Regions from separate parts of the Paenibacillus sp. P32E genome, predicted to be linked through region 1. Evidence: riboswitches for the same ligand, from Rfam matches in the RefSeq annotation. Region 1 holds a riboswitch; each other region holds the start of a gene.
The links. Region 1 has a riboswitch for cyclic di-AMP ahead of A3848_RS20890 (hypothetical protein). Riboswitches for the same ligand answer to the same signal wherever they lie in the genome.
Positions count from the first base shown of each region.

Region 2: linked by a shared signal. The riboswitch ahead of A3848_RS08275 (APC family permease) and the one ahead of A3848_RS20890 (hypothetical protein) in region 1 are both predicted to bind cyclic di-AMP.
Region 3: linked by a shared signal. The riboswitch ahead of A3848_RS07635 (NfeD family membrane protein) and the one ahead of A3848_RS20890 (hypothetical protein) in region 1 are both predicted to bind cyclic di-AMP.
Region 4: linked by a shared signal. The riboswitch ahead of A3848_RS21840 (C40 family peptidase) and the one ahead of A3848_RS20890 (hypothetical protein) in region 1 are both predicted to bind cyclic di-AMP.

Region 1 covers NZ_LVYY01000024.1:240,284-248,334, forward strand. The annotation lists gene A3848_RS20875 (CPCC family cysteine-rich protein) at 1-363, shown strand, start outside; gene A3848_RS20880 (DUF7674 family protein) at 610-957, shown strand; gene A3848_RS20885 (hypothetical protein) at 1,323-1,535, shown strand; gene A3848_RS20890 (hypothetical protein) at 2,289-2,732, opposite strand; cyclic di-AMP (ydaO/yuaA leader) riboswitch at 2,904-3,074, opposite strand; gene A3848_RS20895 (glutaredoxin family protein) at 3,392-3,631, opposite strand; gene ytxJ (bacillithiol system redox-active protein YtxJ) at 3,628-3,954, opposite strand; gene A3848_RS20905 (SDR family NAD(P)-dependent oxidoreductase) at 4,184-4,906, shown strand; gene A3848_RS20910 (ThuA domain-containing protein) at 4,943-5,578, shown strand; gene A3848_RS20920 (MerR family transcriptional regulator) at 5,769-6,131, shown strand; gene A3848_RS20925 (thioredoxin family protein) at 6,170-6,505, shown strand; gene A3848_RS20930 (CHAD domain-containing protein) at 6,688-7,581, opposite strand; gene A3848_RS20935 (lipoate--protein ligase family protein) at 7,863-8,051, shown strand, end outside.
Region 2 covers NZ_LVYY01000007.1:86,670-93,657, forward strand. The annotation lists gene A3848_RS08255 (ZIP family metal transporter) at 1-96, opposite strand, end outside; gene ymzB (protein YmzB) at 345-680, shown strand; gene murB (UDP-N-acetylmuramate dehydrogenase) at 756-1,667, opposite strand; gene A3848_RS08270 (ABC transporter ATP-binding protein) at 1,904-2,704, opposite strand; gene A3848_RS08275 (APC family permease) at 3,169-4,986, opposite strand; cyclic di-AMP (ydaO/yuaA leader) riboswitch at 5,113-5,272, opposite strand; gene A3848_RS08280 (disulfide oxidoreductase) at 5,501-5,932, opposite strand; gene A3848_RS08285 (DsbA family protein) at 5,932-6,648, opposite strand.
Region 3 covers NZ_LVYY01000006.1:157,586-165,636, reverse strand. The annotation lists gene A3848_RS07650 (GGDEF domain-containing protein) at 1-135, opposite strand, end outside; gene A3848_RS07645 (GH36-type glycosyl hydrolase domain-containing protein) at 188-2,569, opposite strand; gene A3848_RS07640 (flotillin family protein) at 2,766-4,187, opposite strand; gene A3848_RS07635 (NfeD family membrane protein) at 4,210-4,782, opposite strand; cyclic di-AMP (ydaO/yuaA leader) riboswitch at 4,928-5,114, opposite strand; partial or broken gene A3848_RS33545 (transposase) at 5,357-5,575, shown strand; gene A3848_RS32820 (InlB B-repeat-containing protein) at 5,687-8,051, opposite strand, start outside.
Region 4 covers NZ_LVYY01000026.1:13,454-21,504, reverse strand. The annotation lists gene A3848_RS21855 (M1 family metallopeptidase) at 1-1,410, shown strand, start outside; gene A3848_RS21850 (hypothetical protein) at 1,455-2,252, shown strand; cyclic di-AMP (ydaO/yuaA leader) riboswitch at 2,473-2,611, shown strand; gene A3848_RS21845 (C40 family peptidase) at 2,669-3,097, shown strand; cyclic di-AMP (ydaO/yuaA leader) riboswitch at 3,484-3,627, shown strand; gene A3848_RS21840 (C40 family peptidase) at 3,633-4,124, shown strand; gene A3848_RS21835 (GNAT family N-acetyltransferase) at 4,355-4,840, shown strand; gene A3848_RS21830 (c-type cytochrome) at 4,936-5,295, shown strand; gene A3848_RS21825 (4a-hydroxytetrahydrobiopterin dehydratase) at 5,425-5,712, opposite strand; gene A3848_RS21820 (hypothetical protein) at 5,945-6,238, opposite strand; gene motA (flagellar motor stator protein MotA) at 6,443-7,243, shown strand; gene motB (flagellar motor protein MotB) at 7,227-8,042, shown strand.

The sequences.
Region 1 (8,051 bases):
AATGAAGTTTACAATGCATTGATATCTGTAGCTTTAAGGAAAAAGTATCTTGGAGTCAGAAATGAGTATATATCAAAAAGCGTTTCAGAAATCCTGCAATCTTTCCATGAGGTTGAGGGTTCTCAAGAAGAACTTTATAGTTGTCCGTGTTGTGAATTTAAGACCCTTCCAACGAAGGGAGAATACGATATCTGCCCAGTTTGCTTTTGGGAGGATGATGGGAACAGAGAACTAAGTTACTTTAGTTCACCTAACCATATGACGCTTGCTCAAGCACGTGAGAATTTTGTTGAATTTGGTGGTGTGAAACAATCCTCGCTAAAATATCTTGAATCGGATAGATTTGAGAAGTTCAGTAAATAAAAGGTGGTTGTTCTGGGCCTTGAGGGATAAAACCTTCAAGGCCTTTCACTTACCCCCACCCAGTGCCGAATGAATCGGGCGGCTAAGACAAGATGAACTTATCGCTCACTGGATAGGATTATAGCAGAGCACTACAAAAATTACTTAACGGCGGAAATCTAAGTGCACAAGATAAGGTGGCGGCACAAGCAATTTATGATGATATGCAGAAGGCATTATTAGGAAAGTAGTAAGAGGTGAAAACAGTTGGAGTATGAAAACTTAATCGAACGTTTATTGGCTGACGTACCACAAATTAGACCACATTATGAAGAAGAGATTGAATGGCTTGAAGAGGATTTACCCCATGTTATTTTTGGTATGGTGGTCACTCCATTTATAATCAAGTCTATTGAAACTCAAAAAGAAATAAGTAATCTCTATAGCTTCCTTGAAGAGATGGCTGTAGCTGATGATAAGGTTCACGAAGTATTGGTTGTATCAGTTCTAGAATCATTAATAACTGATAGAGATATTATCGATACAGCCAAATCTCATATGGGTAAATTAACGAAAACACTATGTGAGACAACAGAAACAGCATACGGATATTAATGTTATAGGCCTTGAGGGGCGATACCCCTCAAGGTCTTTCTTATACCCCCACCCAGTGCCGAATGAATTGGGCGGCTAAGAAGAAATGCTCACTATCCCCGTATGAGATTTTCTCAAGACCCCTGTACGCACAATTCCTTTCAGTGCTTGTATTTATTCCTCTATAATTTACCAAGACCCTTGGGAGCAATCATCAAGGTCTTGATTGATCGGACCCAATGCCCAATGAATCGGTGGCTGACAAACTTACAAAGTTTTGAAAAACATACCGTATAGAAAACACCAGTCTCCGGCATTCGTTATCTGTTCATCTGGCGGAATCATGCCGTATGGTGTACCTTAGTAAGTAAGGAGTGGTAATGTTGATGAAAAAAAGACAAACGCCCTTGATGGTAGCGGCTTCGATCCTGTTGATTATCCTCAGCAGCCTGATTGATTCAGAAGGTTCAACCTGGCTGGGTGCGCTACAGACGTTATTACTGGGTATCGGATTATTAGGGTGCTGCATGGCATTCTTGAGATTCGCCAAGGGCGGCAAAGGCACAAAAGACAAGAATAGCAAAAAAGGCAAAAAATAATAAAAACGGAATAGAAGCCGAGGCTGGTTGCCACGGCTTTTTTGCGGCTTAAGAAATTATTTAAGTCTAAAACTATGGATAACTCCGATTGAAAAGTGAGAGGGATAAACGGAAGAAATGAAGTGATTCAATAGATGGTAAAGCCAGAGGGAGCAATAAGAAGTGGGTGTCATTACCGTGATTCATAGGGTTGGCCGTGATTTGAAGTTTAACCCGCTTAAGTACCTTTGAATTGAGCGCAGGCAGGGAAATTGGCGGAATGAGAGGTAGAAAAGGAAATACCTCTGGTCGCGCCATAAACGGGCTAGCGGGCGGAATGAGAGGTAGAAAAGGAAATACCTCTGGTCGCGCCATAAACGGGCTAGCGGGCGGAATGAGAGGTAGAAATACCTCTGGTCGCGCCATAATCAGGCTAGCGGGCAGAATGAGAGGTAGAAATACCTCTGGTCGCGCCATAAACAGGCTAGTGGGCGGAATGAGAGGTAGAAATACCTCTGGTTGCGCCATAAACAGGCTAGCGGGCGGAATGAGAGGTAGAAATACCTCTGGTCGCGCCATAACCGGGCTAGCGGGCAGAATGAGAGGTAGAAATACCTCTGGTCGCGCCATAACCGGGCTAGCGGGCAGAATGAGAGGTAGAAATACCTCTCATTCTGGACGGTACCTTAAGCGATACTCTGTACCGCTGCTTCAGTAGTATAGGCTCCCTGTACAGGACTGCAAATCCGTTTTGGCCTGCAGTGCTGTTCACTTTTAGCCGGCAGATAAACTGGAATTCGGCAGTGCAGCTTCATGTGCTGCCAGTAGTTCACGTATTTGCCGGAGCTGCGCCTTAAGCTCTGGCATGCTTTTCATGAGGATCGGACTGATCTCCGCCAAAGGGAGCCGCAAGCCATACCGGAGCGCATGCACAAGCTGGTCCTCCCAGGAGAGACAAGCTGTACTGCTGGCCTTACGGCCTTGTGCAATCCGGAAGCAATGCCGGATGCATTCGCGGTAGGCCAGAAGAGAGAAGCTCTGCGGGTCGCAGCCCTTTCGGAGATAAGGTATATACAGCTCTGTGAAGCTCTTCACGGCAGCCTCCTCCGCTTCAGAACCCTGTCCCAGCAGCAACCTGCAGAGCGTAAAGATATTTCCGCTATACTTCTCAACATATTCCGCAAATTCGGATGCGGAAACCGACATGCGCGATTCCATTCCTGTATTCCTCCCCGGATTAGATATACTACTTTTCACCTAGCCCCGGCCGCTCTCCCGGCGAAACTCCGATACCTCACTAATTTCCGCAAAAAAGCCGCAGCAGAGGAGAACCTCTGCTGCGGCTTCGGTACAGGCTTAAATAAACCTGGCGCTTAAGCTTGGCGGGTTAAGATCTCTCTCTATACGCTTACGAGGTTAGCTGTCGGATTCGGACGGTGAGAGTCGCCCTACCTTGTGAGACCGCACTTCTGCAGTCTCCTTAGGATTCACCCCAATAAGGCCTTGTGGCCCGGTGGTTCCCCCGTTTCCCGTGTGCCGGGAATTCAGCGTTCATGTAATTTTTCATGAATTACTTTCAAAACGAATCATACTGCTTCGGGGAGGTCTTTGTAAAAAAGGAAAAGGGAGTTGCTGCGCCAATTTCACGTTGAAATCGAATAATTCGAAGGAAATAAACAGATAAAACCATATATCTTACTGCATATCGGCCCATTATCTCATTGGCACGCCTGTTTTTATTTCTGCCTCAAAATACGGGTCATTCCTTAGGCAAGACAAAAAGGGTATTCAGGGGCAAACAGCTCCCGGATACCCTTTTGTTCAAGTTAAACCAATGAATCCGTACGCGGCATTCTCCTGCCAGCGTTCCGGCATATTTATTTCGTAGCTGCGATAAGCTCCTTCAGCTCGGGCAGATTGAACCCTTTGACGACATGTGCCCCGGCTACTGTAACAGGAACGCCCATGAAGCCCAGCTTCTCAACTTCTTCCTGATAAACCGTGCTGGTCATTACATCCCGTACCTCAAAAGGAATGTCCTGCTCCTTCATCAGCTGTTTCACCTGATTGCAGTCACTACAGTTGGCTGTAGAATAAATGATTACAGGTTGGCTCATTGGCTCACAGCTTCCTTGAGGGCATCGCGGGTGATTTTCCAGTGGGAGGTGTTCCACCGGACTTCACCATCTTCCAGCAGGAAGATTTGCGGGGACTCATGCTTGATGCCGAAATCTTCGGCAATCTGGTTGGAGACCGGACGGTCTTCAATCACATGAACCACAGCAGCGGGGGTTCCGGAGCTCTGGACATAAGCCTGGAATTCTTCATTCGCCTTGGCGCTGATCGGGCAGGTGGTACTGTGCTTGAAGAGCAGTTTTTTACCGGGTTGTGCAATGTATTGATGCAATTCATCAAGACTGTGGATTTGTTGTATGGACATTAGGGGTTCACCCTCCTGGTAGTTTATTTTGCTAACAATTCGGTTGTTAACAATGATATTCCTGATTGTAACATAGTTCAAAATTAAATCAAAAGGAAGAATCAGCAGGGAATGCATTAGCAGAATAGTCCAGCAGAGGACGTTGAATAATGACAATTCCCATGCTAAGGTGTAGGGGATATGGCGATTTATGTATATTGATGTCTGATAAGAGGGAGTGACCCATTCCATGAAAAAGGCTGCTTGTGTTACCGGTGCCGACCGGGGACTCGGGTTTTTCCTTGTGCGTTGGCTTCTGGAGAATAAATATAAGGTTTTTGCCGGGCAGTACCTGGAAGAATCGGAAGCGTTGGAAATACTCAATACAAAATATAAAGAACAGCTAATTCTGGTTCCGATGGATGTCGGCAGCAGCGACAGCGTAAATTGCGCGGCACGAACTATTGCAGGACGCACAGGGCATCTGGATATGATCATCAACAATGCTGGAATTATTGACCGTGCGGATGATGCCACCATGCTGGTAGATATGGATGACACCGCGATGGCACGCATTTATAATGTGAATACGCTTGGCTCTCTGCGGGTGAGCAATTCGCTGATGGGCCTCCTGCTGCAAGGCAAGCAAAAGCTAATTGTGAACATCTCCTCTGAAGCCGGCAGCATCAGCCGCAATCAGCGGATTAACATGTACGGTTATTGTATGTCCAAGGCGGCGCTTAATATGCAGTCCTCTCTGCTGCACAATCATCTGCGGGTCATGGGCGGCCAGGTGATGGTTTTTCATCCGGGTTGGCTCCAGTCCTACATGAACGGTGACAAGAATGAGGCAGCCCCTATTCCCCCTGAAGAATCCGCCCGCAAAATTATGGGAATCGTGCAGGAGCATAAGACGCATATGGGCATGGAACCGGCTTATCTTGATCTGGACGGCAATCCCTGGCCCTGGTAAGAACAACTCTCGCTAAGAGAAAGGCGTAGATAAAAGATGACAGAATGGAAGGCACTGGCGCTGGGAAGCTATACAGAGGTTAAATATCATCCGTTCTCCGGGGTGGACCACGTGTTTGAGGCGTTATTTGCCGGGAAGCTGGACGTGAAATCCACGGAAGATTACTCATTGCTCAGTCCGGACAGCCTATCGGCTTACAAGCTTGTGATAGCGTATACAGAATTTTCGGACAACAAAATAGCTCCTGAACAGAGCGGGGCATTGCTCTCCTATGTAGCTAACGGCGGTGGACTGCTCGTAGTGCACAATGGGATCTCACTGCAGCGTAACCAGGAGCTGGGTGTGATGCTGGGAGCGCATTTCACGCATCATCCGGCCTATACTGAGCTTCAGATGACGGTTCCGGCAACAGGCCATCCGGTCATGCAGGGGATTACCGACTTTGTGATCGAGGACGAGCCGTATTATTTTGACATGCAGCCCTATTTTGAAACGACGGTGCTGGCGGAGTATTTCCACGAGGGGGCCCATCATGCGGCAGCCTGGTGTCATGAGTTCGGGATGGGGCGAGTTGTGTATCTGATGCCGGGCCATCATCTTCCTTCCTTTTCCGTAGAGCCGTTCCGGCAGATGATTACAAGGGGTGGTCTGTGGGCGGCCGGATTACTATAGCCTTTGATCATTTTAACAACATCATATGGATGGATAGTGTAAAAACCAACGGAAGCGTTAGACTGCTGTTGGTTTTTTGGTGTTTGGTTGATTGGCTGCTCCCGGCGATAAAAAGCCTTGACCCTGACACTGGTGTCAGGGTTTATACTAAGAACAGACCATTTCTCATGAACCCCGGGGAGAACAGACCATGAAAATAGGTGAGCTTGCCGCACGGACGGGTGTCAGCATCCGTTCTCTGCGATATTATGAACGTCAGGGCTTGATCACTCCGCTCCGCCAGGCCAATGGATACCGAGAGTATTCTCTCTTGTCCGTGGAGACGGTGGAGACGATCAAACTGTATTTGAATCTGGGCTTATCGACCGAGGAAATCGCCGGTTTCTTGAATTGTGTACTGAAGAAAAAAGAGGCTTTCTGTGCAGAAGTGATGCCGCTGTACCGCAGCAAGCTGGAGGATATTGAGCGTCAGCTCCTGCAGCTGAACCAGATCAAGCAGAATTTGGAGGAACGGATTGCTTCCATACAGCAGGAGCAGCAGGAATCAGAATAACCTGAATAAATTCTTAGACTGATAAGGAGGAGTTAACAATGACTGTTATAAATGCCGGGCACGCCGATACCGTTCGGAGACAGCTGCAGGAAGGTGGAACTGTGCTGGTAGATTACGGAGCGCCATGGTGCGCGCCTTGCCGGGGTCTTCTGCCGGTTCTGGAGGAACTGGATGAAGAGTATGGCAGCAATATCACGATCCTCAAAGTGAATTGCGATGAGCTGCCGGAGCTGGCTGCAGAAGCGGGAGTCATGGGCCTCCCTACCGTGATCGTATACAATGGGGGGCAGCCTATGGAAAAACTGGTAGGACTGCGCCCGAAATCGGCTTATCAGGGCGTGCTGGACAAATTTGCTGCCGCGAATAGCCGGTAAACGCAGGAAAGGCAGGAAGCCGCATAATGCTTGGCTTCCTGCCTTTTTGTTAAAATATAAGAATTTATATGTTTCACGCTATAAATTATCCTTCTATTTCTCGCTGAAACGGATACCATCCTTAAAAGGACGGCGAAGCCGTTTCCACTTGTGGGAAAAATTATAAATGGAACGAAGTGCGGTTATTTCGCATTCAATGGGAACGGTACCACTTCATTATGGTGCAGCGCTTCGAGCACTTCAGCATGGAGTTTGTCCGTGAATTCAGTCCATACCTTAAGGCTGACCCCCAGCTCATCACGACCAATGGATTGGATCACTTCCAGCCATCCCCGTTTATCGTTAATAGTACCGAGCTGCTCCTGGATGTCTTTGTAGATTTCCTCATGGGCGTGAAATTTCTGGTTGAGCGCAAAGGAAGCGGCACCGGCGGTATAACGCAATTCCTTGGCGGCAATCCGCAGCTCATGCAGCGCATCGAAGGCTTCTTTGGATTCGGCCTCAGGACCCTTAAACAGGGTCTTGCAGGCTTTTTTCTTCTGCTCGAAAGCGACCTCAAGCTCACGCATGACAACATTCGCATCTCTTTTGGCCGCCAGTGCCTCGAGATCGCTGCTAAGGAATGCCTCCCACTCGGCGTCCAACGCTTTGCCGCACAGCTTGGGCAGTTTGGTGCTCAGTTTCTTGCGGTACTTCTTCCGCTCGTTCCTCTCGTACTGGATAACAGCCTTGAGCAGCTTGGCCGATTTGGCTTCTCCGGCTTCCTCCGCTTGCTCCCGTCTATCCTTGAAGGATTCAATCAGCACGTCCGCGTCTCTAACCTTGCCGAGTCTTTTTTGCGCCTCTTTGAAGGTACTATACAGATCTGCTGTCACCAGATGCTCCGGATCTAGAATGGACAATAGCGTCAGCAGCTTACGGCAGTTCACTCTGGCCTGATGGGTATCTTCATCGCCGAACTCCTTCAGCGCATCCTTGCTGTAATCACGGAAATTGAGATAGAGCTTGTTCAGCGCCAGCTCCCATTGTCTGGCTTTGCTGATTTGCCGTTCCTTCACGGTTAGCAGGTCAGTCATACGGCATCACTCCTTAATGGTTGTGTATAGCATGAGCTTTGGGGCGGGACGAATGCTCTTCATATACCTTAAGGATAACGCTATCATCCTGCTTTTTCAAATGAAGGTGCTGTCCTGAGCTTCGCTGCTGCACCCCGGATCGGTTACAATGGGAATATTGCCGGTATTGTAAAATAGTACAGGAAGACGGAGTATTCGACGGCAGTCTGCAGGAAGCCAGTAAGTGTGGATGTCTTGATTACGCGAAAGAGGAAAACGATGGTCACCGGGAGGGGTTATGGATGAGCGGAGAATACAAAAAGCAGGGGCAAGGGCAAGAGCGGGTTCAAGCGCAGGAGCAAGCAGTAGAGCAAAGACATATGTACGAGCGAGTGCAGGAGCAGGGGCAGGTCCTGTTCCAGGAGTCTGAGCCTGAGCAGGTGTATCCGTCTGCGGGTTTGCTCCCGCCGGTTATGGCGCTCTTTGAGCAC
Region 2 (6,988 bases), on a different contig from region 1:
AATCAACTTGTTCGGGATCGGCAGATATAACGCCAGCAGCGCTCCAAGTAGCACAGCAGAGCCGGAAATGGCCCCCCATAACAGAGCACTCCACAATAGATTCACCTTCCTTAACTAAAATAGCTCAGATATAAATAGAAGTGCCTGATAGTAATTTACACTAGAAAAGAATATTACAATCATCTGCAGGTCCGGTAGTGAATTTATTAACGTCATGAATTATTAAAGTAATTAAATTATATTCCATTATCCAACTAAAAGCAGTATTCAGAAGACTGGATTCAATTTCGAAGAAAAGGGTAACTTAATTTCTATAATCTTCTTGATAAGGATGGGATCAACTGATGGATCAAAGTGTACAGAAATTAATGGATTGGCTGACCGCCCAAGGGGGCGAAACCCTGGTGATTGACAAACAGGAGATGAAAGACCTGGACACCGTCCACTTCAATCTGGAAACCGTGGATTATCGTGATGCCGAAGATGTTATTGATGAATATCTGGACAGTGCACTGATTCTGCGTGGCACAGGCAACACATTGAACAGGGATGGCGAGCTTGTACCACTGCCCCAGCTGAATTACGAGATTGCTGTCAGCGGGCTTCAACTGGATACAGTTCATGACGGTCAGGTTGAACTGCGGACAGACAGAGCCAAATATTCCATCTCCAAAAGCTGAATACACCCATTCTCAGGCAACAATGCTCCATACAAAAAAACAGGACGCGGTATATGAACTGCGTCCTGTAATATGTTACTCTTCTCCAATAATCTTAACTTCCGTCTCCAGCTCTATTCCGAACTTATCCTTAACCGCAGACTGAACATGATGAATCAAACCAATATAATCCTTGGCCGTGGCATGATTGGTATTCACAATGAATCCAGCATGCTTGCGCGACACTTCGGCTCCCCCGATTCTTATTCCCTGAAGTCCGCTCTCTTGAATCAACTGTCCGGCGAACCTTCCTGGAGGGCGCTTGAAGACACTTCCGCATGATGGGTATTCCAGCGGCTGCTTGGATTCACGCTGGTGCGTCAAATCATCCATGGCCGCCTTGATACTCACAGGATCACCTGGCTGCAATGCAAATCGGGCCTCCAGCACGATGAATTCGCCGCTGGCAAAGACACTTTTGCGGTAACCCCATTCCAGTTCGTCACCTTGGAGTGTCACTAGCCGTCCCGCTTTGCTGATGGCAAGTGCACTTTGCAGCACATCCTTGACCTCACCGCCGTAGGCACCAGCATTCATATATAGAGCTCCGCCTACAGTTCCCGGAATTCCGCAGGCGAACTCTAGGCCTGTAAGTTTCTTCTCTAAGGCAAATCTGGATACTTCGATGATCTTTGCACCGCACTGGGCATAGAGCAGATTGTCCCTTAGTCCCATTTCGGTTAAGTCAGCTGTATGCAGGACAATCCCGCGGATCCCGCCGTCACGGATAATAACATTCGATCCGTTACCCAGAACGGTCAACGGGATTTCATTTACACGGGCATATGTAACAATGGACTGAAGTTCCTCGTACGTCGCAGGTGCTGCCAGAATATCAGCCTGCCCCCCCATACGTGTGAACACATAACTCTCCAGCGTCTCACGCTGCTTCACCATGCCCGTCGGAACCAGCTGCTGCAGATCCTCATATATTTTGCTGATATTCATGTTCTTTGCTCCTTTGACTCTATAAAAATAATGTCCCTTGATTCACTATAAGAGCGAGCCCCGTTATTTATATGCAATTAAGGAAGGTGGGATTTAACCAGGGCAACCACAACTTTAACAACGAACAGGCTCCCTTGTCAATGACGGGAGCCTGTGGCCAGCTGCATATATAATCATTATGAGTCACATTTCACGTTTATAACCTGACCTTGTGCGAAGGCTGGTTCTTAAGGAATTCACACCGCTTTGTATGCTGCCAATTCATAAGGCAGACAGAGTGGCACTCCTGTCCGTGGATCAGGGATAATATCCGCTTCAATCCCGAATACTTCACGCAGTACACTTGGCGTCATTACCTCAGCCGGTGCCCCTTCACTAATCACATTTCCGGATTTGATTGCTACCATATGCTGGGCATAACGGGAGGCATGATTCAAATCATGCACCACCATAATTATGGTGCGTCCTTCTTCCTGATTAAGCTTCTGCAGCAGTTGTAGAACCTCCAGCTGGTGAGCCATATCAAGAAAAGTTGTCGGCTCGTCCAGGAAAAGAATATCGGTCTGTTGCGCCAGAGCCATTGCAATCCAAGCCCGCTGGCGTTGTCCTCCGGATAGACGGTCAATTGGGCGGTCGTGGAACTCTTCCATACCCGTTACCGAGATCGCATTTGCGATAATGCTGCGGTCCTCAGAAGTAAGCGTACCAAAGCCCTTCTGATGTGGATAACGCCCATAGCTCACCAGCTCAGATACCGTAAGTCCGTCTGGTGCAGTGGGATTCTGCGGCAGGATCGCCAGTTGCCGGGCTACTTCTTTGGTAGACAGGTTATGAATCGACTTGCCGTCCAACATCACGCTGCCGCTCTTAGGCTTCATGATACGTGCCATCGTCTTGAGAATGGTAGATTTCCCTGAGCCGTTTGCCCCTACTAGCGCAGTGATTTTCCCTGTTGGAAGAGACAGGTTCAGTCCTTTGACAATCAATGCCTCCGCATACCCAATACTTAACTGATCTGTGTTCAATCGATCCGACATTATCTTCACTCCCTAAAGTTTTATGGTTTCACAGGGATCTCTTCTCTCAGGTAGAGCAAATTAGCACCGTAGATTTATAAAATCCTGTATATGTAGAATCTAATTGCTTCAGAGGGTTGTATATCTTCGCCGCGCCTCATTAAATGATATTGATTCTCATTCTCTATGTCAATATAAATATTTTCTTTTTGCAGTACCCGTTCTTCTTCACAGATGCTCTGTTAAGTTTTCCAGAGAAATTTCCCATGTCTCACTGCAATACTCTACTTTATGAATACTAGTATAAGATGCCGGAAATGCCTTCCTGCTTTTGTTCGTCCATTCTAATCCTTTCAGAATATGATAGATTATGAAATAGATTGCCATAAAAATCTCCCCTTGAACTGTTCTGATTATTCCTAATAATACCATGAAAAAAGGCAGCTCCCGAAGTATCCGGAAACTGCCGTGCTATGAAGTACATCTTATTTGTGCAAATGATAAGGCACTGTTGCTACTACGATATCTTTTTGATTCATCAGATAAGAACGGATGAACAAGCTGGTCTGATTATGCAGAACCGCCTGCCACCAATGCTTGGTAACGAACTGTGGAATAAGTACTGTAATATGATCGGTTGAAGCGGTCTTCCACTCGACTGTTTCAATAAATTTGACCAGTGGGCGCAGAATGCTGCGGTAGCGGGAACGTAGAACAATCAAGCGTACTCCCGGATTCCATTCCTCCCACTTTTGTTCCATTTTGTTAATTTCTTCTTCATCGAACCCAACATAGACGGCCACCACATTATCCGTTAAGGACTTGGCATAGCTGATCGAATGCAGTACGGCTCGTGTCACACCCGAGACAGGAACAACCACAGTGCTTCCTTTGATGCAGGGTTTATCCGTTGCCGGACAAATACGCAGCTGATCGGCGGTATTGAGGTAATGGTGGTGTATACGGTGGAATACGAACATTACAACGGGCAGGAAGATAAAAGCCATCCAGACACTGGAGAACTTCGTAATAATGAAGATCAGAGTAATCGTCAGAGTAGTTAGCATCCCCACCGTATTCACGGTAAATTTATTCTGCCAGCCTTTAGGTTTGGTTTTATACCAGTGCACCATCATCCCAAGCTGGGACAGCGTAAACGGAATAAATACACCCACCGCGTACAAAGGAATCAGACTTTCTGTATTTCCATGAAAAGCAGCCACAAGCAGGGCTGATAATACACCTAGAAAGATAATACCATTTGAGAAGCCCAGGCGGTCACCGCGGACCATAAATGCATGGGGCAAGTACTTGTCTTTGGCGAACATAAACGCCAGCAGCGGGAAAGCGGAATAAGCTGTATTGGCTGCCAGGAACAGAATCACAGCTGTAATCCCTTGTATGAAAAAGTACAAACCGCCACGTCCAAAAGTAGATTCAGCAATTTGGGATACAACCGTGGCTTTGGTATCCGGTGTAATTCCGTACCAGTAGGCAAGCAGTGTGATTCCGGTAAACATACTTCCCAGGATAATTCCCATCAACATCAAAGTCTTCGCTGCATTTTTCTCCGCAGGCGCCTTGAAGTTTGGAATGGCGTTCGATACAGCCTCTACCCCTGTCAGAGCTGAACAGCCGGAGCTGAAAGCCTTAAGCAGTAAAAACAAACTTACATTCGATACCGCTGCCCCAATCTCAGGGACATTAGCATGGGCTCCGCCAGTAGCATATTTGAATACCCCTGCAATGATCAACACGAAGATCGATACCACGAATAAATACACGGGAATTGCAATGAAAGATGCAGATTCCGTAACGCCCCGCAGATTGACAATAGTCAAGAGCAGAATAACGGTTACGGCGATTAACACACTATGATTATGAAGATTTGGAAAAGCGGATGTGATCGCATCCGTACCCGCTGATGCACTAACCGCTACGGTCAGAATATAATCTACCAGGAGCGATCCGCCAGCAAGGAGTCCGGTAGGAACCCCGAGGTTGCTCTTGGCTACGATATACGCGCCTCCGCCCTGCGGATAAGCAAAGATGGTCTGACGATAGGATAAAATCAAAATAGCCAGCAAGCCCAATACGGCTAATGCGATTGGCAATGAGTACCAGATGGCTGTGAAGCCTGCGGCCACCAGTACAATCAGAATTTGTTCCGTTCCGTAGGCTACAGACGATAGCGCATCAGAAGACAGGACAGCCAGTGCTTTCACCTTGGATAACTTTTCATGATCTAGTTCGTTCGACTTCATCGGACGCCCGATCAATAGTCGTTTTACCTTGCTTACCATTGTAATAACAGTTCCTCTCTTTGCTTACGTTGAAACGGTAATACCGTGCGCTGTTTTCATTGGTGGATTTCATAAATGCAGGCACAAAAATAAGCATACGGAAATGATCCGCATGCTTACGCATCGTCATTATCCCACCATTGCTTACGAGGTTAGCTGGCGGATTCGGGCTGTGGTAGCCCTACGGTTGCAGCCCTTCCGGACCGTTCCCGATTCACCCCTTTGGCGCTTAGGCCAATGTTGGTTCCCCCGTTTTTCCATACGGAAAATTCAGCGCATATTCAACTTCTCACAAGGTCTAATGATAGTCTACAATACGTCTTCCGTAAAGCGGTGAAAAAAATGAAAAAAGAATGAAAAAACATCCAATTTACGCAAAACCAAGATGAGAGATAACGCGATCTTTCATTCTCTGCGATTATCCCGTCATCACGTGTTTTTTCAGGGTTTTGAACCTCATTTGTGTCTGAAATTTCAGGAATGATTTGTGCTCTAAATTCTGCAGTGGCTTCAGCTACTCTACTGTGTCCTCTTTACGTCCGGTCCAGAGCAAAATCGTGATAAGAGCAAAGGCGATCAGCGCAAGCAGTGGAATCGTAATGAACCCAAAAAAATTCAGATAATCTTTATTGCAGGGCACGCCAATTGTACACGGGAGCACCTTGCTGAGTGCGGGAATCTTCTGCTCGGCATAATGATAAATAGAAATGCTGCCCCCAATAAGGCTTAATGGAAGTACATAGGGAATAATTTTTTTGTCATTCCGGTATGTAGCTACTCCCAGGAGAATCAGCTGCGGATACATGAAGATACGCTGGAACCAGCATAGCTTGCAAGGCTCATATTTCAGCACTTCACTTAGGTATAAGCTTCCCGCTACTGCAATAACAGACACAAACCAGGCCAGATAGAGACAGTGGCGTCTGCAGAACGTAGAGAACTTCATCACTCGGCCTTCACTGCTTCGGACGCGGACTTAATCTGTGCCTTAATGGCTTCCATTTTGAATGGCTCATCTACTTTGTGTCCATTGATAAATACAGTAGGCGTGGAAGTAACTCCTGAAGCCTTGGCAAGACTGATATCACTTTGCAGCTCACTCTTATAGGTCTTCTCCTTGATATCCTTACGCAACAGATCCAAATCGATAGGCAGCTTTTCTTTCTCAGCCAGGCTCACCAGGAACTCCTCTGTAGCCCATTCTGCGTTTTCATCCCCTTGATTGGCATAAATCGCATCGTAATACGTCCAGAAAGCATCACTGTTCTGATGGTATACAGACAGGGCTGCCAGGGAAGCTGTCTCAGAATCCGGACCGATAAAGGCCATATTTACGAAGTATATAGCAGCCTTATCCTGATTCACATATTCCTGAGCCAGCTGTGGCTTGATGACACCTGCAAAATTGGAGCACGCCGGACATTTGAAATCACCGAATTCAACGATTTTAACGGGTGCATCTGCTTTACCTAGTCTTGGCAGTTCACTGTAATTGAAGTCAACCGCTTTGCCTGAACCTGCATTTGAAGATGAATCCTTCGACGCAAGTATAAAAAGAAGGGTGAAAATAATCACTACAATGGCTACTGTGCTAATAATCAGAATTCTCGTTTTCTGCTTCTGCTGTTCCTGCTCTGCCCTGCGTTTCTCCGCTTTACTCATTTGGGGAACCATGACACTGTTTTTTTTAGATTTGTTCAAATGAGAGTTCCTTTCTGTCCCGGCGGGACTGTTGAAATGATGGTATTTCCTTTAAAATTATATAATTAAAACTCTCACATTGGCAAACCTTCATTCATACCACCTCAGACTTCTCATTACGTTCTTATTTTCCTGATGCCCCGAAGTTCTTTGTTGATGAGAAGGCTCCATTCGCCGTAAAGGGACCCAGAGGCTGAAAACACTCCCCCGCCTCTGGCATTATCCGACCATATGCGGGAAGCATCCACCGGTGAGTCATTTTCAATTCATTATGACTTGCAGTAACCTGCTCCACATCCCT
Region 3 (8,051 bases), on a different contig from region 1:
AACATACGGAGAAAGACTCGCCGCCGCCAGCTGTGAATCAGACATGGCATTCGTACGGGTAGACAAAAAGTAGGCTGCCGCAATGAGAAACAAGGGTATGGCTCTGGAAAAGAAAGCTGTAATGGTCGTTCTCAAGCTTAGGTAATTCCCTTCATGGAGTTTTTCTGTGGCTCCCTATTATATCGGTTTATTGAGGTGGCAGCTTCACCAAAACGTCGTATACCCTGCCAGCTTCCACATTCTTGATTATGCCATCTTCGATGCGGCTGCCGTTTACATACACTTCTACAGCAGTCACACCCGCCTCCCGTTTCATCGCAACATGCAGATCGGCCCCTCTAAAGCTCCGTTTGACCGACGCCTCTTCCCAGTATGCTGGAAGCTGAGGATGGATGCGGATTCCCTCCTCATTCCCCTGTACCCCAAACAGACCGTCAATCAGGCAGCGGTATACCCATGGCACCGTCCCTGTATTGAACAAATGGCTGGAACGTCCGGCGGTACGCGGAAACTGTCGGTAAGCCCCCCGATAATAGTTGGGGATGAACACAGGCAATTGGCCGCGTCGGATCAGATCCTCAGGGTCTGGTCCGGGGATCATTTTGCGCAGCAGGCGGAAGGCATCATCCGGTTCACCCACGGCGTAAAGCGCATAGATATAAAAGGCTGCTGCATGGTTATACACCGCCCCGTTCTCGGCGGTTCCCGGATGCTTCTGCGTGACTCTGCCCACATCCTCACGCATGGCAGTGTAGGATGGCGCGAGCTTTTCCAGCCCATAAGGGGTTTCCAGCTGCTCCTTGACCGCACGCATCAGCTTCTCTTGCTTCGAGGCATCCGCAGCCCCGCACAGCAGAGCCCAGCCTTGAGGGTTAATGAAAATCCGCCCCTCCGTATCCTTACTGATGCCGAATACCACATTATCATCGGTGATTCCCCGGGCATACCAGTTGCCGTCCCAGAGATATTGATTAATGACCACATTCGCCTCATCCGCCGCCGCAGTGAGCTTCCTGCTCATCTCCGGTCGTCCGCTAGTACCGCAGATATCCGCCCAGATCATGAAGGCATATGCGGATGCCATGGTCAGCCAGCCGGAGACGCCTTTGCCTTTGTAGCCCACCATGTTCATCGGATCACACCAGTCGCCCTGGTCGATATAGTTCAAACCGCGCTCATCCGTTGCCTCCATCAGCCAGAACATCGCCCGGTTGATATGTTCATATACGGTAGCCGTCTCTTCCCCGCCCGCAAAAGCAACCTCTTCCTCCAGAATGGTGTAATCATTCGTTTCATCCAGATAGGTGCTCAGACAAATGGGCAGCCAGACACAATGATCCATATGCGGAACCTGATTGATGTACTTCAGCTCAGCCGCTTCATGCAGAATGATTCCGTCCGGCATGGCACCGCTTGCATTTTGCTGGCTTAACGCCGTGAGAAACGCATTTCTTGCCATCTGTGGCTTGATATAGCTCATTCCCATATTGTCCTGGAGATAGTTCCGGGTCTGCGGGTCTGTCGTCAGGCGGTTGGTCTGTCCATGATAATACATTTGCCGGGGCAGCCAGTGATTCACAAAGTTGTCCAGTTCAGGATCAGGCGTCTTAATCTCGATGCAGCCTTTGCCCTCCTGTATATATCCCGCATATTCCCGCTCCGCCGCAGCAAATCCATCCTCACTGCCGGAAGCCGCATTCAGGAAATACTGCTGGCGGATCTGCGCGATCTCCTCTTCTGTTTTGGCCGGACCAAAAATAAAGCGGTAGAGCTTGTCTTCACCAGGCGTAAGCTCCAGACTGTATTGCAGGACACACAGCGGCATCTCATAACGGGCATCCCCTTTGGAGAGTTCCTCCTGCTGAACGGCCGATGGCATGCCAATCCCGCCTTCACCTTCAAAAGCTTCCTGGCTGGCTTCCCAGGCGCGCGGCGGCTGATCGGCAAGGAGAAAGGTTTTGTCCTTCAGCTGCTTGATCTTCGCATAGTCCTGATATTTCTGATATGGGGTAATCGCAGAACAGACCATCCCCTGCAGCTCTTCATGATACTCCGCCGACTGATTCATCCACGACATGTAGCCCACTGTAAAATAAGGATAGATGCTGAGCTTCCGCTTCCGGTCCGAGAGATTCTTCACCTTCACCCGCCATAGCTCCATGGCCTCGTCTTTGGGCAGGCTGAGCGTCATTTCCACAGCAATGCCAAGATGCTCAAGCTTCCAGACAATATGGTGTTTCCCTACAGCAAACGTGTATTGGTCCGGCAGAACACGAACCGGCTCATACGGTGCCGAGAAAATCTCACCCGTCTCTTCATCCTTCACATAGAGAAACCGGCCGGGATGATGGGCATAGTAGGGCTGCTCCGGCTGCATGAAGGTCTTCGCTTCCAGATTCGGCGCATAGGAATACTTGGCAGGCTCTGGCTGCATAAACTGCGCGACCGCATATCCGCGGCAATTGACGTGAATCATCATCTTCTCGTTCCATAGAAACCCTGAAGCTTTGGGGAGCTGAGTGGGACTCGTCAATTCAACATATTCATTGTCTTGTGTGGCTCTAATCATCATGTATCCTCCCTTTATTCACCCGTTATTCATCCTAAATCACATAGTAGTTTTAGTATAACTGTCATAGAAGAGATAGTACATTGTGGAGTGGTAACGCTCTCGGCAGCAGCAAAATAAGGGGATGTCCCCTAAGTGGGGCACCCCCTGCTGTTCTACAGTAGGAAGTATTATAGTATGGTATAACGCTATAGAATTACTGCTCTTTATTCCGGCCAAGCAGCCCGCTGAGCGCCTCTGTAAAATTCATGCCGGTAAGCGACTGGGTCAATTCAGGAACCTGGGCCATGATTTTAGCGATATCACCGGTGATTTTATTCACCCCGGATGAAGCCCCATCCTGTGAAATCACTGTAATCTTATCGACCTTGGCCAGCGGGGAAGCGATTTTTTCAGCCAGCTCTGGCAGAACTTTTAAGAATTCCACTGTGAGTGCGGCTTGCGTAAACTGTTTGTACGCTTCGGCTTTCTTCTCCAGTGCCCCTGCTTCCGCCGCTCCAGCCAGTTGAACAATTTCTGCGTTGGCTCTCCCTTTCGCCAGCTCTGCTTCCGCTGTTGCCAGCCCCCGTTTGGTCGTGGTGGCTGCCTCTGCTTCCGCCTCAAGAATCTGCCGCTGCTTGGCGGCTTCCGCTCTCATGATCGTAGCTTGGTTCTCCGCCTCAGCAGGCTTGATCACCGTTGCCTCCAGCTCCTTCTGTCTCAGCTCAACTTCGATTTCCCGGACGGTCCGGTTCGCCTCCGCTTCCATCTGCGTGATCTTGACCTGCTCGGTAACCAGCGACTGCTTGATTTTGTTCTGCTGTAATTCGTATGCAAGATCCGCCTGTGCTTTCTTCACTTCAGTCTCCAGCTTAAAGTCCGCCTGCTTAATGTTCAATTCCTTCTCAAACTGAGATTCCTTGGCGCGGGCGGCAGTTCCTGCTTCAATGGTGGCCTGATGCGCATTAGCTTTGGCAATGGAGGATTCTTTCTCCGCCTCGGCTTGCTTGATCTGAATGTCGCGTTCCGCTTCCGCCTTGGCGATGCTGGCATCCCGCCGGATGCGCTCAATTTCCGGAACCCCCATATTGTCGATATATCCTTTGTCATCCGTAATTTTCTTAATGGTGAAGCTGACTACCTCAAGTCCCATCTTGTCGAGGTCTTCCGAGCAGGTCTCCCGCATCTTGCTGTTGATTTCGTCAGGAGTCTTGAGAATGGATTCCACTGTTAATTGTCCGATTAAGCCGCGCAAATGGCCTTCCACCGAATGCAGGATAATCGTCTCGCGGTCTTCCTCCGGCCGGTCGATAAACTGCTCACTGGCAGTCAGAATAGCGGTAGGATCGCTTTTTATCTTAATCTGAGCCACCGCCTCCAGGTTGAGCTTGATGCCTTGCTTGGAGAACATCGCCTGCGCCGGGATGACGTCGAAGCTCATCAACATCATAGAGATGGTCTTATTGTTCTGGAAGCCGGGGATGACGAATGTCCCGCCGCCCTGGACCACTCTTTTGCCGCCAAGGCCGTACACAATCATCGCCTGATTGGGCGGAACCTTTTTATAAGAGTTCACGATACTGAACAAGGCCAGCAGAATAACAACAACAATTGCCGCGATTACATACAGAATAACCATTCGGATTGACACTCCCCGTGAATTATAATTGATCGATATCCCTCTCGAAGAGGGTGACTGCCGCCATTCCTTTGTTCACCTTCAAAATAATAACCCTGTCGCCTTTATCAAGCTGCTGGCCGGATTCTGCCCGTACTCCAATGGAGCGCATGGTTCCGTGCAGTACATATTTCATTTCCCCGACCGCCCCATCCGCTGCAGGGATACTGATGTACCCGAGCTGCCCTGCCTGCTCGTAATCCAGTTCATTCATGCTGCTGTCATACCGGGTCATCACCCGGGCCAGCACCGCATACATCACACAGCCCAGAAGCAGAGCGAGCACGGTACAAATCAGCACCACTGCGAGCATCCTCATTTCGCTGAACCGGGCAAGCACGTAACCTGTACCGCCCCAGACTGTGACAAACACCATCAGAGGGAGTATGGGTACAAAGCCGGGTCCACCGGCATCGCCGCCGCCCGCATGCAGATGACCCGCCAGGCCATGCCCATGAAATCCGCCGCTGAGGAGGAGTATTAGTCCAACCCAGAAGCACACGATAAATACAGTAACGATAAGAATCCCCCCTTTGAAGCATTTATAATAGAGCATTTTAAATAACCCTTAATGTCTCTAATTATCGTTGTTATGAGATTTCTAGTTCCTTGTACAGACTGCCTTTCCTTCCTGCACACACAACAAAAAGACCACAGAAGCGGCAGGGCTCTCCGTGGTCGGTTAATCGATCATGGCGCTCATCCTCTCTCTTCGAGGCTTACGGGGTTAGCTGACGGATTCGGGCAGCGAGATTGCCCTACCCTGCCACAGCGGCTTTTCAGCACGCAGCAGGGATTCACCCCGGGTGAGCGGCAGCTGACTGTGCAAAAGCCGCATTCACCATTGGTTCCCCCGTTCCCAATTACGGAATTCAGCCATATGAGAACAGTTAACTTACATTCGGTTGTTGATTTGAATCTTACGCCTGTGGGCATTTATTGTAAAACGTCCGGGATGACAAAAGAAGCCAAAAACGCCTCCCCTCCGCGAATGAAGGCGCATTCTTTGGTTTCACTCTTATTCGGCCGATGATTTGCTCACTGTTGCTCCATTTCTCGCAAGCTGTCCCAATCGTCCAAAGCCAAGGCCGCACGCACTATAAACCTTAGGCGCTTACGGTGTTGGCAGCAGCCGGGAAATTCTACGGAGTGAGAAAGGTTACGCTTGGCCGTGCGTCAAATGACGGAACCGGAAAGTGTATTTGGACAACTGCAACCGGGGCTTCCGGCGATTTCTACTTCGCGGTATGGAGAAAGTGACGCTTGAGGTAGGATGGCTTTCCCTTACCCATAATCTGCTAAAGCAAGCCACCCATGACCAAAAAAACAGAGCAGCGATCCTTCAATAACAGGAGAATCGCTGCTCTGCTCACTTTTTGTGGTTTTAAGAATGAAGAGAACTGCCTTCCGCCATAGAAAATCCACTTTTGGGCCAGCCCCTTTTTTTCGGAGAACCGGCATTAGTTAAGTGAATCCAACAGCGTCTTCAATTGCGGGTTGAGCTTCAGCGCATTCAGGATGATCTGCAGAGCTTCTGCGCGTGTGGCGTTGCTCTTAGCATCAAATTTCCCATCTGCTTTGCCGTTTATGATACCAGCTTGTGCTTCAGCTTTGATCTCGTTTGCTGCATAGGAACCCTTCAGGTCATTGAAATTGCCTTTGGTGGTGTCCTTCGTTACGTTGTTAAGGTTTAAGATGCGGGACAAAAGGATAACCATTTCCTCGCGGGTGATTGTTTTATCTGGCTTGAACGTAACATCCTCGTAGCCGCTGATAACCCCTGCCTCTGCAAGCTTCTCGATGGCGCCTTTCGCCCAGTGACTGCCAACGTCCTTAAATGCAACACCAGTATTGTTGCCGCTTTTGATATCGAATACCCGACTCAGAATCACTGCAAATTCAGCGCGCGTAATCTCACCATCCGGCTTGAACGTACCATCGTTGTAACCTTCAATCACATGGAGCTTTACGAAAGTATCGATAGTTTTTTCGGCCCAGTGCCCTTTCGTATCAGCAAGTTCAACCTTAACATTAGATTTCTTAGCTTCCTCTACCTTGGACTCGAAAGCATTAACTAAGTTTATTACATTAACAATGCCGCTATTGAATACATCAACCTCTTGTTTCGTAGGTCCAGGTGTCACTGTTGGCGTTATACTGTCCGCCGGCGGACCACCCGGTGATGGTAACCTTGATACATCCTCCCGATTCACAGTTACCATATACGTATTGCCAGTACCGTCTGGGGCCATTACGCTAATCTGAATCAGGTTCGCGCCCACCTGTAAGTTGTTGGCTCTATAGGTATACATATTGCCCGTTAGGGAACTGTACACGGCTCCCGAAACGGTAAACGTCGCATGGGAATCCGCTGTGGTAAAAGAAAGATTGCTGCTTGAAACCGAATTAGCTACATCATTCACGTTATATTTCAGAGTTGCTGCTGTAAATGCTGGTGTCAATGTCCCCTGATCCACTGACAAGCTGGACAACTGCGCATTTGATGACGTCCACTTCGCATAGAGGGTGGCATTCGCCGAGCCCATGCTGAAGGTGGCATTCGCCCCGTAGTCGGTGCCGCTTCCGTTAGCAGCTGTGTTCCAGCCTGCGAACATATAGCCCGACTTCACCAGCGTTCCGGTGTTCCCCAGCACTGTCACCGCGTTCCCCTGCTGATAGCTGTTGTTGTCGGTCGGAACCGTACCGCCGGTGTTGCCGTTTCCGTTATATGTTACGGCGAAGGTCGGATTGGCCGTCCACTTCGCATAGAGCGTGGCATTCGCCGTGCCCATGCTGAAGGTGGCATTCGTCGCGTAGTCGGTGCCGCTTCCGTCCGCCTTCGTGTTCCAGCCTGCGAACGTATACCCTGTCTTCACCAGTGTTCCAGTGTTCCCTAGCACCGTCACCGTGTTCCCCTGCTGATAGCTGTTGCTGTCGGTCGGAACCGTACCGCCGGTGCTGCCGTTTCCGTTATACGCTACGGTGAAGGTCGGATTGGCTGTCCACTTCGCATAGAGGGTGGCATTCGCCGAGCCCATACTGAAGGTGGCATTCGTCGCGTAGTCGGTGCCGCTTCCGTTAGCGGCGGTATTCCAGCCTGCGAACGTATACCCTGTCTTCACCAGCGTTCCGGTGTTCCCTAGTACTGTCACTGTGTTCCCCTGCTGATAGCTGTTGCTGTCGGTCGGAATCGTCCCGCCAGTGTTGCCGTTTCCGTTATACGTTACGGTGAAGCTCGGATTGGCCGTCCACTTCGCATAGAGGGTGGCATTAGCCATTCCCATCGCGAAACTACCGCTAACCGTGTAATCCATACCGCTTCCGTCCGCCTTTGTGTTCCAGCCTGCAAACGTATAGCCCGTCTTCACCAGCGTTCCGATGTTCCCCAGCACCGTCACCGTGTTCCCCTGCGGATAGCTGTTGCTGTCGGTCGGAACCGTACCACCGGTGTTGCCGTTTCCGTTATACGCTACGGTGAAGGTCGGATTGGCCGTCCACTTCACATAGAGGGTGGCATTCGCCGAGCCCATGCTGAAGGTGGCATTCGCCGCGTAGTCGGTGCCGCTTCCGTTAGCAGCGGTGTTCCAGCCTGCGAACGTATACCCTGTCTTCACCAGCGTTCCAGTGTTCCCCAGCACCGTCACCATGTTCCCCTGCTGATAGCTGTTGCTGTCGGTCGGAACCGTACCGCTGGTGTTGCCGTTGCCGTTATACGTTACGGTGAAGGCCGGATTGACTGTCCACTTGGCATAGAGGGTAGCATTCGCCGAGCCCATGCTGAAGGTGGCATTCGCCGCATAGTCGGTGCCACTTCCGTTAGCGGCG
Region 4 (8,051 bases), on a different contig from region 1:
GAGGTCAAGCTGCCTAAAATATTCGCCCGCATGGGAATTTCAGGTGACTTTGTAATGGCTGGACAATGGTTTCCCAAGCTTAGTGTGTATGAGCCTGCTGGCACCCGGGGGGCAAAACAGGAAGGCTGGAATCTGCATCAGTACCACGGTACCTCCGAGTTCTACAGTGATTTTGGGATCTACAGTGTAACCCTTTCCGTGCCCTCCAATTATACAGTCGCAGCGACCGGCTTCCCGGTGAAGACCGCAAGGCTGAAGCAGGGCCAGAAGATTTACCAGTTCTACGCCGATGATGTTCATGATTTCGCCTGGGCGGCCTCTCCCGACTTTGCAGTTGCCGAGGAAGCCTTCTCTGCACCTGGCGTGCCCGGGGTAAGGATTAAGCTCTATCTAGACCCGTTGCATAAGGGTTTACAGGAGCGTTATTTTCAGGCGGCCAAAGCTGCTCTAAGCGCCTTCAGCAAATGGTACGGTTCTTATCCCTACTCCACACTATCTATCGTCGTTCCGCCAAAGGCGGGGAATGGCGCAGGCGGGATGGAGTACCCTACTCTCATCACTGCCTTCGGCGCAGCCGGAGATGCTCCAGGCACCCAGCTTGAACGTACGGTCATCCATGAAATCGGGCATCAGTTTTTTTATGGCATGATAGCCAGCAATGAATTTGAGGAAGCCTGGCTGGATGAGAGCTTCACCTCTTATGCAGAAGACCGGCTGATGGAACAGGAATATGGTGTAACCTCCAACTCTGCACTTCAGGCCAGTCTGGTAACTTCATCACAGCCGCTCAAACTGGAGACCTGGAAATACACCGGAGATGATGCCTATACTCGTAACGTATACATCCGGGGCAAACTGGTCCTCAAAGACATTGAGCAGCAAGTGGGAACCAAAACGATGGATGCCATCATGGCCGCCTATGCCCGCAAATACCGTTTCCAGCATCCTACCACAGCTGATTTTCAAAAGACCGTAGAAAAAGTAACCAAAAAATCGTGGCAGGCGTATTTCGATCAATATGTTTACAGTGGCGGCGCTCCTGATTTTGCCATAGATAACATTATCAACACCTTTCACAAAGGGAGCGATATAGATAGCCTTCGCTATGATTCATCAGTCGCCGTGAGCAACAAAGGCAGTCAGTATGGGGATGTGCCAGTAAAGTTCACCTTTTCGGATGGATATACCGTTCAACGGTATTGGAATGGAAAAGACAAGCAAACTACCTTTCAGCTGTCCTACAAAGCGCCGCTGATATCGGCAGAGATTGATCCCGAGCACTCCATCCTGCTGGAGAATAAGCATCTGAATAATTTCAGACTCGCGGAACTGGAACCTGACACGCTCTCACGATGGACGCTTAGCATGACCAACCTGATTGAAAATCTGCTCGGAACTCTTGTCTGGTGAGGTGAAGGATTGTGAAAAGATCGATATCCCGCGGCTGGCACAGCATGAAAGAGCAATTTTATATACTGATTCTGTTGTTTATCTACCGGCTGTTCTGGGGCTATTTCATGTACAAGTTCGTTAAAAGCGCCGTAGTCCCGGTACTGCTGCGTTATCCCGATCAGGATGCGGGCGGCAGCGGGATAGGCAGGCTGCTGTATTATGTGGAGGGCCAGCTCGCACTGGGTTCCGATTCCGGTGTTCAGCACTGGCTTTGGATGCTGCTGGCGCTAAGCGCATTCAGACTGCTGCTCTCCCCATTCATCCGCGCAGGACTGCTCCATGAGCTCCATCAGGAGCGTAAGGGGGAGCGCGGGATGTTCTTTTTTCCGGGTATGCGTCTGTATGGGCTTCCGGTGATGCTGTTCAGTCTTGCAGAATGGGTGCTTACAGCCCTGCCGCTGTATTGGCTTCTTCCCAAAATGTACAGACTGCTGTTAAGCGGAATTCTGGATTATAAGCTATTGCTGAAACTGGTGCCTTACATTCTGGCCTGGCTGCTATATCTGTTCTTCATCCGAAAAGTACTGCTGTACATGCAGTTCGGGTATACGGGTGGTACAGGCACTTTCTCTTCTCTCTTGGTGTGTCTGAAGGTGATCCTTCCTTCTGCGGGATTATCTTTTGTGATGGGAGCAGGGAGTTTGATCATGATGCTTGCTTGCGGAGCGGCATCGATCTTTTGTCCGGGGATGCCGGCACTTCTGCTTCGGCAGTTCTCCCCCCTTCCCAATACACTGTTCAAAATGTGGGGAATCGCCGCTCAATACCACCTTTGGTCCAGTAAATCATTTCCACAATAATTAAGCCGCTCAGCCGGCATAATAAAAGAGTCGCTGCTCCTTGAGGGAGCGGGACTCTTTTTTGAATTACAAAGTGAATAAGAGTATTTGCAAAACTGTAAATCCTCTGGTACAATGGTGCCTGTACTACTAGTAACAAATTTGTAATCTCTAAGATGCAACACATTCAATCACATTAACATTCCAAGCGTTTACTAATTGTCGACACGTCGCTCTTCTGGTGCATAAAACGCCAAATTCCCTGCACCGGGAAGCGGGGGAACCATATTTTGGGTGAATTGACCTCGCTTTAGAGGGGTCATAGGGGAACCTTCTACCGAATCCTTAAGCTAACCTCGCAGGCCTTGGAAGGAGTACATCTTTTGAGAAGTCAGAATTTTAAGAAGAAATGTACCGCAGCCGCACTTGCACTAGTGATGGTATTCACAATCGGAGCTGGTAGCGCTTTCGCCGATTCCAAGATGGATACCGTTATCGCAAAAACCATCGGAACCACCTATAAATTCGGAGGCACTAGCACAAGCGGCTTCGATTGCTCCGGCTTTACCTCGTATGTTTTTAAAAATGTCGGGCTTACCCTGCCGCGCACGTCCAAGGCTCAATTCAGCGTTGGAACTTCCGTATCACGGAACAACCTGCGTTCAGGTGACCTGGTATTCTTCAATACCTTTGGGTCGGGAGTTTCCCATGTCGGCATTTATGTCGGTGGAGGCAGATTCGCACAATCTTCCAGCTCACGCGGTGTAACCATAACTTCGCTGAGTCAAGCTTACTGGGCCAACCGCTACGTTGGCGCTAAACGAGTGATGAGCACTACAGCCTACAAAACTGTTGCCTACGATTAATTGAAGCTTGATCCCCTCACATTACACCTTTACAACTAAATGTAATTTATACGAGCCCGGAGCTGATTATTGCCGTAATCATTTTCCGGGTTTTCCCTTTTCCTTATTCTCCCTTTTACACACTTTTTAGAGTTTCGAAACACCTTTTTGATAAAAACCCCATTAAGATCTTCCATGCAGCTGACTTACGGCGTAAAGAACTCGCGTAAATCAAGCCCTTTTCTCTTAAAAGGCTCAAAAAATATGTATTAATATGCTTTAAGTGATTGCCAAGTGCTTCTGTCTTTGTTACAATTATCGCAGTGAGTTGATAGTAACATTTTTGTAATTATTCAAACCTGATTTACAAAGGTTTTGTCATTGTTTTGATCCGTAAGCTAATCTAATCAACAGTGGTGCCGAGTTCCTTATTCAATTAGGGAAACGGGGGAACCGATTTTGGGTGAATTGACCTCCTATTTACAGAGGGGTCATAGGGGACCTTCAACCGAACCCTTAAGCTAACCTCGTAGGCATTTGGAAGGGGTATTTACTTTTGAAGAAGAAGCTAGCAGCAGCACTACTCAGCTTTTCGATCATTCTTACCATCGGAGCAGGAAGCGCTTTCGCAGACTCTAAAATGGATCAGGTTATCGACAAAGCCGTCGGCACTAAATACGTATCGGGCGGAATTTCGACTAACGGGTTTGATTGCTCCGGATTTACCATGTATGTGTTTGATAAGATAGGAATTAACCTTCCTCACCAGTCCGGTTCCCAGTACCAGATGGGCACTGCCGTATCCCGCGATAACATTAGACCGGGAGATCTCGTATTCTTCAATACAACCGGTAAAGGGGTATCTCATGTCGGCATTTATGTCGGTGAAGGCAAGTTCGCACACGCTTCTTCCAAGCGTGGTGTAACCATCAGCTCGCTGGGTGACAGCTACTACGTCAACCGCTACGTTGGCGCCAAACGAATCATGAGCACAGATGCTTTTCAAGCGGTAGCTTCCGATTCCCAAGATAATGACGATGTGCAATAAGCAGTAATTTTTATAACCGAACAGGCTCTTATCCAGGATTTTTGCCGAAATCTTGGAGGGGGCTTGTTTTTTTGTCTTTATAAAAATTATTTACCCTTCTCGTTATTTGCAAAACATAAAAAACCGCGATTTTTGTAATTTTCTAAAATATATTGTTTATGCGTCGAAATGGAACCGTTTTGTATATAATTATGATATAACGTTTTGTTCTGAAGGGAGGCGGATGGCGGATGATTAGTTCTCCGGTAACTTTTTACGTTGTCCCCATGGAAGTTAATCACGCTGCAGAAATTTGTGAATGGGTATACAAACCCCCGTACAACATTTATGGCTGGATGTCCTGGGAGCAAATGCAGGCTCTGGACATTGAGTTCGGCGATCCCCGGCTGCGGGGTGAGCAATACGTCTCGGTGGTAAACAGCCAAGGGTTCCTCTGTGGCTTTGCACAGCTATTCCCGATGGAAGGTGTAGTTCGGCTCGGAATTGGTATGCGGCCTGATCTATGCGGGCAAGGCATGGGCCATCTGTTCATGAGCGCCATCGTCAAGGCAGCCCTGGCACGATATCCGGAGCGCGAGATAGATCTGGAGGTGCTTACCTGGAACCAGAGAGCCATTCGTGCTTATCAAAAAAGTGGTTTTACGATTACGGATACATATGAACGCCGGACTCCAACGGGCGATAAGCTATTTTATTGTATGGTCTATGATAAATAGCACAAATCATTCGTTTTTTTGTCACAAACGCTATGATAACGCTTTACCTTCTTGTATAATGTAGGAAGCAGCTTACATGGAGGGGACGGATGCAGATGCAGAAATGGATCATGAGCGGTTTGTTTTTTGCCGCCTGTGCCTTTGCGGTAATCTTAATGTTCACCTTGCCCGGCAAAGCCGAAGTCGCCGAGGAGAACAAACCAACGATGCCGGAAGTGCAGATGGATGCGGCGAGCGCTGAGGCCACAGTAAAGAAGGCGAATTGCATCACCTGCCATGGTGACCAGCTTCAGGGCGGCGTAGGCCCTAGCCTCCAGCAGGAAGGCGGCAAGCATGACGCCGGAGAGATTTTCACCATTGTCACCAAAGGCCGCGGACAGATGCCTTCTTTCAAGGATAAGCTGGCGCCTGAGGAGATCGCGAATGTAGCGATGTGGCTTGCGGAGAAGAAATAACCTTACTTCTTATCTCATCATATGGAACACAAAATGCCCGTGCACGGATCATATTGATCCTGTACCGGGCATTCTTTTATATAAGGGTTATGAATTTCCAATCTGATCGGCCTCATATGAGATAGATTCTTAACGGTTCTTCTCAAAAGCCTCATTAAATTCATGGGCCTGCCGGATATCGAGTGCTGTAAGGCCATCCTCCCCAAGGGTAGACAGACGCAGGACAACAGTTTTATAATCAACCGTAATATGCGGATGATGCTCGAATGCTTCCGATATGGCTGCAACCTCATCCACAAAGGCAATGCCTTTCATATATTCGTTGAACATGTATTTGCGCACCAGGGTACTCGGTTCCAGCTTCCATCCTTCCAGCTTACTCACCTGCTCCCGCAGCTCTTCCTCCGTAAATTGCAATGTTCTTCCTCCCTTACTAAATTAACAGCTTATTGCTCTTCTCCATTCGATGATACCTGATGCCTTAAACAAAACATCCCTCAGCTTATAAAAGTCCAAGGGATGCGCCAGGATGATGGCTATTTTTCGGTTTATTGTATTCGCAAACCCTGGCAAATAGTACTCTGCTCCATCAATTTTACCACGTGGCACAGGCTGCGGGCAAACCGGCCGCCTTAAGGTTGTCTGTTTTTTAGACCAGGAGGACTGAAGCCAGATCCTCTTCGCCCAGTAAAATATTTATCCGGTGTGTTTCTTTATCGTAGATTACAACGCCGCTGCCAACCTCGATCACCGGTTCATTGCCCAAGGCGTAGAACAAATCCTCAGCGAGTGCTTCCCATACCTCCGTCTTCGATTCCTGCGGGAGCTCCTGCCATTCATCGGGTTCCATCTCAAAAAATACATACCCGTCAGAAATTCTTCCTACCGCTTCTGTCAGTTCACTCAGAATATCACTGTAATCTCTTCCATGCTTCACACCCACGTCAATCACTCCGTTTTCTCCATAGATGAATAATAACCTGCCTTACTCATTATAGCCGAAAAAATGACTTCACAAAAAAGGGAATGCTGTCGATAAATAAGAATATACGTTATTGGTCAGACGCAGAGTGTCACACCGCTGGTCATGGATGATACACGCGGTATAGTCAGATCATATCTTAATTCTCATGGACGAGGTGCATAAATGGAAATTTCAACAATAATCGGTTTGATTTTTGGTCTGGTTACAATAGTATGGGGGATGTTTCTTAAAGGTGCACCGTTAACTGCCTTGGCAGCACCCGCTGCTTACGTAATTATCTTATTAGGTACAGCCGCATCTTTATTTATAGCTTTCCCGCTCTCGGAAATGAAGAAAATCCCGTCATTATTCAAGCTAATATTTGTTAAAAAGAAGATGGTCAGCAAATCGGAATTGATTACCATGTTCATGGAATGGGCCTCCATTACCCGTCGTGAAGGCTTACTCGCCCTGGAATCCAAGGTGGACGAAATTGAAGACAACTTCCTTCGAAACGGCATGCGGATGATTATCGACGGCAATGATCAGGAATTTGTCCGTGATGTATTAATGGAAGATATCCACGCTACAGAGGATCGGCATAAAGCCGGAGCACTGATTTTCTCACAAGCAGGTATGTACGCACCAACGCTGGGCGTGCTCGGGGCCGTTATCGGGCTGATTGCCGCACTTTCGGATATGAGCGCAGTCGAAAAACTGGCTCACGCCATCGGGGGTGCCTTCATTGCCACCATAGTCGGTATCTTTACAGGTTATGTACTATGGCATCCGATTGCGACCAAGCTGAAGCGGCTCTCCAAAGGTGAAATTGAGATCAGGCTAATGATGGTAGAAGGGCTTCTATCTATCCAGTCCGGGGTATCTACCATCGCCATCAATCAGAAGCTTTCCGTCTTCCTTACGCCTTCTGAACGCGAAAAACTAGCTAATAAGGAGGGGGCTTCGAGTGAGCAAAAAGACTAGACATGAGGAGCACGAAGAGCATGCCGATGAATCCTGGCTATTGCCCTATTCCGATCTGATGACCCTCCTGGTTGCCCTTTTCCTCGCTATGTACGCAATGAGTGCTACGGATGCCCAGAAATTTGAACAAATGGCCCAAGCCTTCAAATCCGTATTTAACGGCGGGTCCGGAGTTCTGGAATATAAGTCCGACGCTCCTACAAATACTCAAATGGATCAGGGTAAAGAAGAAAAAATGAACAATGTCATTGCCCCTAATACCGGCAAGGATGAAATTGCCAAATTGAAACAAAAAGAGCAAGAGGAGCTTGAGAAGCTGAAGAAGCAATTCGATCAGTATATCAAGAATAATGGTTTGACTGATTTGCTCAGCACCAAGCTGAATCAATCACAGTTAACCATCACCATTAGCGACAATGCTTTGTTCTCTTCCGGACAAGCCGTGGTAAAGGATGATTCCCGTCAGCTGGCGAAATCCATTTCTACGATGCTACAGCAATTTCCTGATTACGACGTACTGGTAGAGGGCCATACGGATAATATCCCAATCTCCAACAGTGAGTATCCTTCCAACTGGGATCTCAGTGTAGCCCGTGCGCTACAATTCATGAAGATCCTGCTGTTAAATCCCTATCTGGACCCGGTTAAGTTCAGTCCCATCGGATATGGAGAATATCATCCGATCGCTGACAACTCAACGGCTGAAGGCCGGGCAAAGAACCGCCGCGTAGAGGTCTCCATACTCCGGAAGTATCTGGATGGGGCGCAGACTATAGATCCTGCTGCTACCGGAAAATAGAATCTTATA